Regions from separate parts of the Rossellomorea oryzaecorticis genome, predicted to be linked through region 1. Evidence: a T-box and tRNA genes for the amino acid it is inferred to sense, from the RefSeq annotation. Region 1 holds a T-box; the other holds one or more tRNA genes.
What was found. The T-box of region 1 lies ahead of tyrS (tyrosine--tRNA ligase). A T-box ahead of a tRNA ligase gene usually reads a tRNA of that ligase, here a tRNA-Tyr.
Positions count from the first base shown of each region.

Region 1 (3,414 bases):
TGCAGAGGTACAGGATGTCCGGGTTGGCGACAGCGTGATCATAAATCCTGGGATTGGCTGGAAGGACAATACGGATGCCCCTCCAGAAGGCTTTACCATTTTTGGACATCCACATCACGGTACGTTTGCCGGGAAGATTGCGGTTCCTGCTGAATATGTAGCTCCTAAACCTGAGCATTTATCGTGGGAAGAAGCTGGCGTCCTGTCCCTTTCAGCACTTACCGCATACCGGGCAATGTTTACAAAAGGAAAAGTTCAGGCAGGCATGAAAGTGCTGATCCCTGGAATCGGGAGTGGTGTCGCAACATTTTTACTCCAATTTGCGAAGGCCGTCGGAGCCATCGTTTATGTCACTTCACGCTCAGCTGAAAAGTGCCGGAATGCGCTTGAACTTGGTGCAGATAAGGCAATTGACAGTAATGGGGATTGGGATCAATTGCTTTCTGGTGAAAAAATGGACCTCGTCATTGACTCAGTCGGTGCCGCTACGATTAACAAGTCGCTCCGTCAGGTGACCCAAGGCGGTACAGTGGTGACATTCGGTGCTTCCGCCGGAGATGTAGCCCAGATTAACCTGCGTGATTTTTTCTATGGTCAGCTTAACCTCCTGGGCTCTACGATGGGAAGCCATGAAGAGTTTTTAGAAATGCTGGAATTTATAAAAGAACATGATATTAAACCGATAGTTGATCGGGCTTATTCCCTGGATAATTTCAATGACGCCTTCAAAAGAATCGAGGCCTCAGATCAATTTGGAAAAATTGGATTTATCATTGACTAATTATCATTTGTTGGGGATGTTATTAGGAGCAGACTGTAGGCAGACGGAGGAAAAGGTAAAAGTTTCAAAATAGTTCTTGCCTTCCCCTCCTTCCCTCAAGTACAATAATGAAAATAATTCCAAAACCCAATAAGTGATGATAGGATTCAGTAGTCAATTATCTCCCTGTCGAAGAGATCTGATGGCCGGTGCGAATCAGAACACAGATAATGGCGAATTACCCCCTTGAACTTTTCCTGTGTAGCAGCAGGAAACGGCCGGACCGTTATCCGATTGAGTGGAAGAGAAATTCTTCAAGCAAGGGTGGTACCGCGTTAACCACGTCCCTTTATTAGGGTCGTGGTTTTATTTTTTTATAAGGCTCTTTTCGCATACCTTGTTGCTATACAGACAAGAAAATACCGGAACTTTGGTATTTTCGGGTTGTCCGTCCGTCTCTAGTTTAATCTTGAGTTCGGAAAGAGCACCTACACAAGCTCCTTTCAGGTTACAACTCTATTTACGAAAAGTAACAATCTTTTAGAAAAAAGTCTATAAGGAGGAAAAAGGGATGAAGAAACTGACGAAAGAACAGCAGGCAGAATTGGAGAGGCAGATCAGTCTTTATCAGAACGGGGTTGTGGAGACGATTCCCGAGAATGAATTAAGGGATAAAGTGGCGCGTTCCATCCAGACCGGGAAGCCGCTTAAAATAAAACTCGGCCTCGACCCGACTGCACCGGACGTCCATCTGGGGCATACCGTGGTCCTGAATAAACTGAAGCAATTCCAGGAAAACGGCCATATCATCCAGCTGATCATCGGGGATTTCACCGGGAAGATCGGCGACCCGACCGGAAAATCGACCGTGCGGAAACAGCTGACCGATGAAGATGTAAAGGTGAATGCCCAGACATACTTTGAACAGTTCGGCCATGTGCTCGATATGGAGAAAGTGGAGCTTTTCTATAACTCCGAGTGGCTGACACCGTTGAACCTCGAAGACGTCATTCGCCTGTCTTCAAGCATCACGGTCGCACGCCTGATCGAACGGAACGATTTCTCCAACAGAATTGCAACAGGGAAACCGATCTCCCTGCATGAATTCTTCTACCCCCTGATGCAGGGCTACGATTCCGTCGCCTTAGAAAGCGACATCGAACTCGGCGGCACAGACCAGCATTTCAACGTCCTCATGGGCCGGCAGCTGCAGGAGCACTACGTGAAAGAAAAGCAGGTCGTCATGCTGCTTCCGCTGCTAGAAGGACTGGACGGCGTCGACAAAATGTCCAAATCCAAACACAACTACATCGGAATCGACGAACCGCCAAACGAGATCTTCGGAAAAACGATGTCGATCCCTAATGAGCTCATCGTCAAATACTTCAACCTGGTCACAGACCTGCCGCTGGAAGAAAAACAAAAAATCTCGGCCGGCTTGACAGACGGCACCCTCCATCCAAGGGACGCCAAAGTCCGCCTGGCCCGCACCATCGTCTCCATGTTCCACGGAGAAGAAGCAGCCGCTGCGGCGGTCAGGCACTTCCAAACCGTCTTCCAAAAAGGAGCCCTCCCCGAGGATATCCCTTCAGTCGAATGGGAAGGTGCCAAGGAAGTCGCTATTATCGAATTACTGGTCGGACTGGGCATGCAAAGCTCAAAGAGTGAAGCCAGAAGAATGATCAAAAACGGCGGAATTCGGATCGACGGCGAGAAAGTGCTGGATACCGATCTGGTAGTTCCGATAAAGGACAGTATGATTGTGCAGGTTGGGAAGAGGAAGTTTGTGAGGGTGAAGGTTTGATTGAGGACAGATTGCCAAAAACAGCGAAGACCTATTTCGGTCGACGCTGTTTTTTTACAGGCCGGAGTCTGATCCCCGGCACCTGTAATAACCTCTGCAAAAATCCGTATTCCTTGGTTTATTGTAATCAGCAATGAATTAATGATATCTGATGAAGAAATCAACGTGTTGATCCAACCCACAATTAACAGAATTAGTTTCACATTTCCTGATACATAGAACGATAGTGTGACTGGCACAACCGTTAAAACTAAAAAGGGCAGGCTCATAAAGAGCCAGAATCTGGCTTTGGATAGGATGGCATTTGTATTCAGCCAAAAAAACATCCCGCTGAACGTCAGGCTTATATCACCTTTTTTACGTATAACCAAGATGTGCAGACATTCATGAATGATGAAAACAAGGATACCTATTATGATGAGCAAAAATGTATCAATAGTCGTGAATCCTGTTGGAAAGAAAACGGGTATCAGAAAAATGAAGATCTGGAGCACATATACAAATTTCATATAATGTTTTCGATACCAGTTATTCTGTATGAAAGGAGTCCACTCCGACAAATCCAATCTTTTCTGAGGTAAATGTCAAAACCAAATGATCATAGGCAATTCACCTTTGCACAAATCTATTTTTAAAAAATTGTTCTATTAGCTCTGTTAATTTAAGCGTTAGAATAATACAATGTTCAATTGAAGCTGTTTCAGTTAAACGATCCCTCCAGAGGCCATCGTATCACCGAATCAACCCAAACACATATCCACCACAGCCTTATTCCGAATGAAACCCAAGGCCTCATACAGCTTGATTGCCCGATTATCTTTCAGCACAGCCAATCGCGTAGCCGGGTACT
Region 1 is NZ_JBJOSA010000007.1:147,051-150,464, forward strand. It holds gene ACKA06_RS10965 (zinc-binding dehydrogenase) at 1-781, shown strand, start outside; T-box leader at 909-1,112, shown strand; gene tyrS (tyrosine--tRNA ligase) at 1,332-2,564, shown strand; partial or broken gene ACKA06_RS10975 (DUF3267 domain-containing protein) at 2,619-3,130, opposite strand; gene ACKA06_RS10980 (GNAT family N-acetyltransferase) at 3,305-3,414, opposite strand, start outside.

Region 2 (3,414 bases), on a different contig from region 1:
GCCCGCCAAATAGCCCGGGTTACGGGGATATCGCGAAGCGTCGTTCAGAGAGTAAAGTGATGGGAGGGGGGTGGTGGATGGGTCGAGGGGACAGGTACCTCGACCCATCTAAAAAAGATTATGGAAATGGGTCAGCGTACCTGTCCCTCCGACCCACACCCGAAGCTCCACCTCTTAAATCTCCGCATCCATTTCTTCCAGCAATTTCAGCATTTCATCATAGTAGCCTCTTTCAAAAATCATGACAGTTTCTACTTTGTTGTAGGGGATATATAAACTGATTCCTAACTTTCTCGAAATGGCCATATCCTCAAGGTCAATCATTTCTTCATCTAACTCAAGTAATAACTTTTTTGCCTTTTTAGCAGGCAACTTCATAAAGTGAATCCCATCTATTACTGGATCCTTGTCGTCTGTCAACTCGATGGAATCACATCTTCCATCTGTCCTGTAATAAACCAGAATCCCGGCTTTTACGTAATGATCTGAGCGCATCTCTTCATCATGTTTCCTGAAACGTTTAGGCTCTTCCTTTAATTGTACTGAAATCTCCTTAGAAGTCATATGTAATTTCAAACTGCTCACCGAAATATAAGGAATAATCTCCATCAAGCATGCCACACCCTTTAAACAAGATTGGTAGTCTATTTTATCATAATTGAGCCGGGGGACAGGTACGGTGACCCATCGGAATTGAAAGGAAAAAGTGGGGCAAGGAACCTGTCTCCCCGACCCACACCACAGATTCTTAAATTACCACAAAGACTTGACAACTCTATAAAGAATTGATAGATTAATAAAGGTCGTCACCAATAACGAAAGAATTTACGGAGGATTAGCTCAGCTGGGAGAGCATCTGCCTTACAAGCAGAGGGTCGGCGGTTCGATCCCGTCATCCTCCACCATGGATTTTTTACGAAGCGACAGCGGAGCATCACTAAGTAAAAGCTAAGCCTAGCTTTATATAGGCAGTTACAATAAGGTGCTTATTTGTTTAGTTAGCAGCCAATCATACGGAGGAATACCCAAGTCCGGCTGAAGGGATCGGTCTTGAAAACCGACAGGGGTGTTAAAGCCCGCGGGGGTTCGAATCCCTCTTCCTCCGCCATATTTATTTTTTCTCATAATCATGGAGGGGTAGCGAAGTGGCTAAACGCGGCGGACTGTAAATCCGCTCCTTCGGGTTCGGCAGTTCGAATCTGCCCCCCTCCATATAGCTTTTTTACGAAGCGTTTGCGGAGTAAAAGAAGCTTACTTAAAATTTACGGAGCGACAGCGGAGTGAAAAGAAGCATCCTTAACCTTTGCACATCGGAAGCGGAGCATACGCTCAGAGCGAACTGCGTAAAATGCACACTTACATCACAGGGGCATAGTTTAACGGTAGAACGAAGGTCTCCAAAACCTTTGGTGTGGGTTCGATTCCTACTGCCCCTGCCAATTTACAAATTTATAAGCGGGTGTAGTTTAATGGTAAAACCTCAGCCTTCCAAGCTGATGTCGTGGGTTCGATTCCCATCACCCGCTCCACTAAGTAATTAAAAGCCAGTTCTTGTGCTGCCTCTAATGCGAGGAAGTAGAAGAATTGGCTTTTTGTGTTTTTAGATTCATTCTGATTTGTATATATTAAACGCTGTTAAGAAGTGAAAAGTTTGTTATTAGAGCCACGGTACCTGTCCCCCCGACCCACCACCACCCCGCCACCAATCCACTCCGCTCACCATTGACTAATCCCCATTTTTGTAAGATAGTTACTATGAATGTAATAGTTTGGGAGTTAATGGTGGACTCCAGCAGGGGAAGTGGATGATGAAGGAATTACAACAGAGGTTATACAAAAGGAATTATTATTTTATTATAGCTGCCATCATCTTATTGATGGTGATGGGTGTAGTAGTTAATAATACAATAAATTTTCGTTATATCATACATGCATTCATGGTCTTGGTGGTTTCACTATGCCTGTTACTGTATCCACGGTATGAGAATGCGTTTATGAGGTATATAACGGTGTTTGCATCGACTGCTTATCTATACGGCTTGTTTTATTTGTATCCAGAAACGTGGTCCGGCTTTGTGTTGTTATGCTTTGTACCTGCGTTGTCCATTTTATTTTTTGATCGCACTCTTTTTTATTTTTCATTAATCACTAATACAGTATTGATAGGATTCACTTTCACTTATATATCCATTTTTGATCAGGGGAAAGCCTATTCGTACGTATACACTGATATGACCGGGAATATAGTGAACTTCCTTGCGACGCAAATCATCCTTTTTTATGTGTTTCATCTGTCGAGTGTCAGGATTCAAAAGCAGCGAATGTACTATGAGCAGGTTCAGCAAGCTGAACGGTTGAAGACGACAGGGCAGATGGCGGCAGCGGTTGCTCATGAAATCAGGAATCCGCTCACTGTGGTGAAGGGTTTTTTACAGTATTATCAGGAGAATCCTGACTTGAATCAGAGCTACAAGCGGAATTTTTCCTTGATGATTGACGAGCTTCATTCAGCTGAACATGTTATTTCTCAATTCCTATCCATAGCCAAACCCGATGAGGAGAAGATGGCATCTTCTGTAGAGATGGACATCATTTTACATGATGTCACGGAATTATTGGTGAGTTACGGGCTGCGCAGCAGTACAAGCATTGAACTGAAGGTGGAGGAAGGATGCATGGTGAAGGCCAATCCGATTGAGTTGAAGCAGCTTTTTATCAACCTTATCAAAAACGCAATCGAAGCCTCTCCTCCTAATGGGGTTATTTCCGTAAAGGTGAAAAAACAAAAAAATGAAGTGAAAATCCTTGTAATCGATGAGGGAAGGGGAATGACAAGGGACGAAGTGGATGCCCTGGGGACACCTTTCTATTCATTGAAAAGCAAGGGCACAGGTCTCGGATTAATGATCTGCTTCAATATTGTAGAAAAATATAATGGGAAGATCCGTTTTGAAAGTTCTCAAGGAGAAGGAACTACAGCTCACGTTACATTTCCCTTGAACACAGAGAAAGGCCCGTCCTTCACCGCTGAAAAGCAGTGAGGGACGGGCCTTCACAATTATTTAGAAAACTGCCCCCTCTGCCTCAACAGCTCCCGGTTCAGCTCTGGATTCTTCTCAAACGCCGCACGGCCATGGAGCCAGAAGAGGTTGTTCAGGACGACGAGGTCGCCTACTGGGAGTTTCAGTTCGATCAGGCTAGGATCGTTTTCCATAGAATGAGAGAGTTCTTTCAGGTACTTCGCTTCATCGATTTTTTCCGGATATACGAACTGATCGATGAAGCAGATGCAAGGCTTGTTGTTGTCGAGGAAGAACGTGGCTCTTTGTACTTCCTGGCTGACATTTTTACTTGCCGGCGCCTTGTACGTGAACTTATGGGAAGCGAGCGGGTTATTCGAGAATCTGTCGAGCT
Region 2 is NZ_JBJOSA010000028.1:26,313-29,726, reverse strand. It holds gene ACKA06_RS19895 (transposase) at 1-60, shown strand, start outside; gene ACKA06_RS19890 (hypothetical protein) at 175-612, opposite strand; tRNA gene ACKA06_RS19885 (tRNA-Val) at 830-905, shown strand; tRNA gene ACKA06_RS19880 (tRNA-Ser) at 1,016-1,108, shown strand; tRNA gene ACKA06_RS19875 (tRNA-Tyr) at 1,132-1,212, shown strand; tRNA gene ACKA06_RS19870 (tRNA-Trp) at 1,366-1,439, shown strand; tRNA gene ACKA06_RS19865 (tRNA-Gly) at 1,456-1,529, shown strand; gene ACKA06_RS19860 (ATP-binding protein) at 1,809-3,041, shown strand; gene glaH (glutarate dioxygenase GlaH) at 3,059-3,414, opposite strand, start outside.
Region 2: it has a tRNA-Tyr gene. The T-box ahead of tyrS (tyrosine--tRNA ligase) is inferred to sense a tRNA for this amino acid. The anticodon was not compared.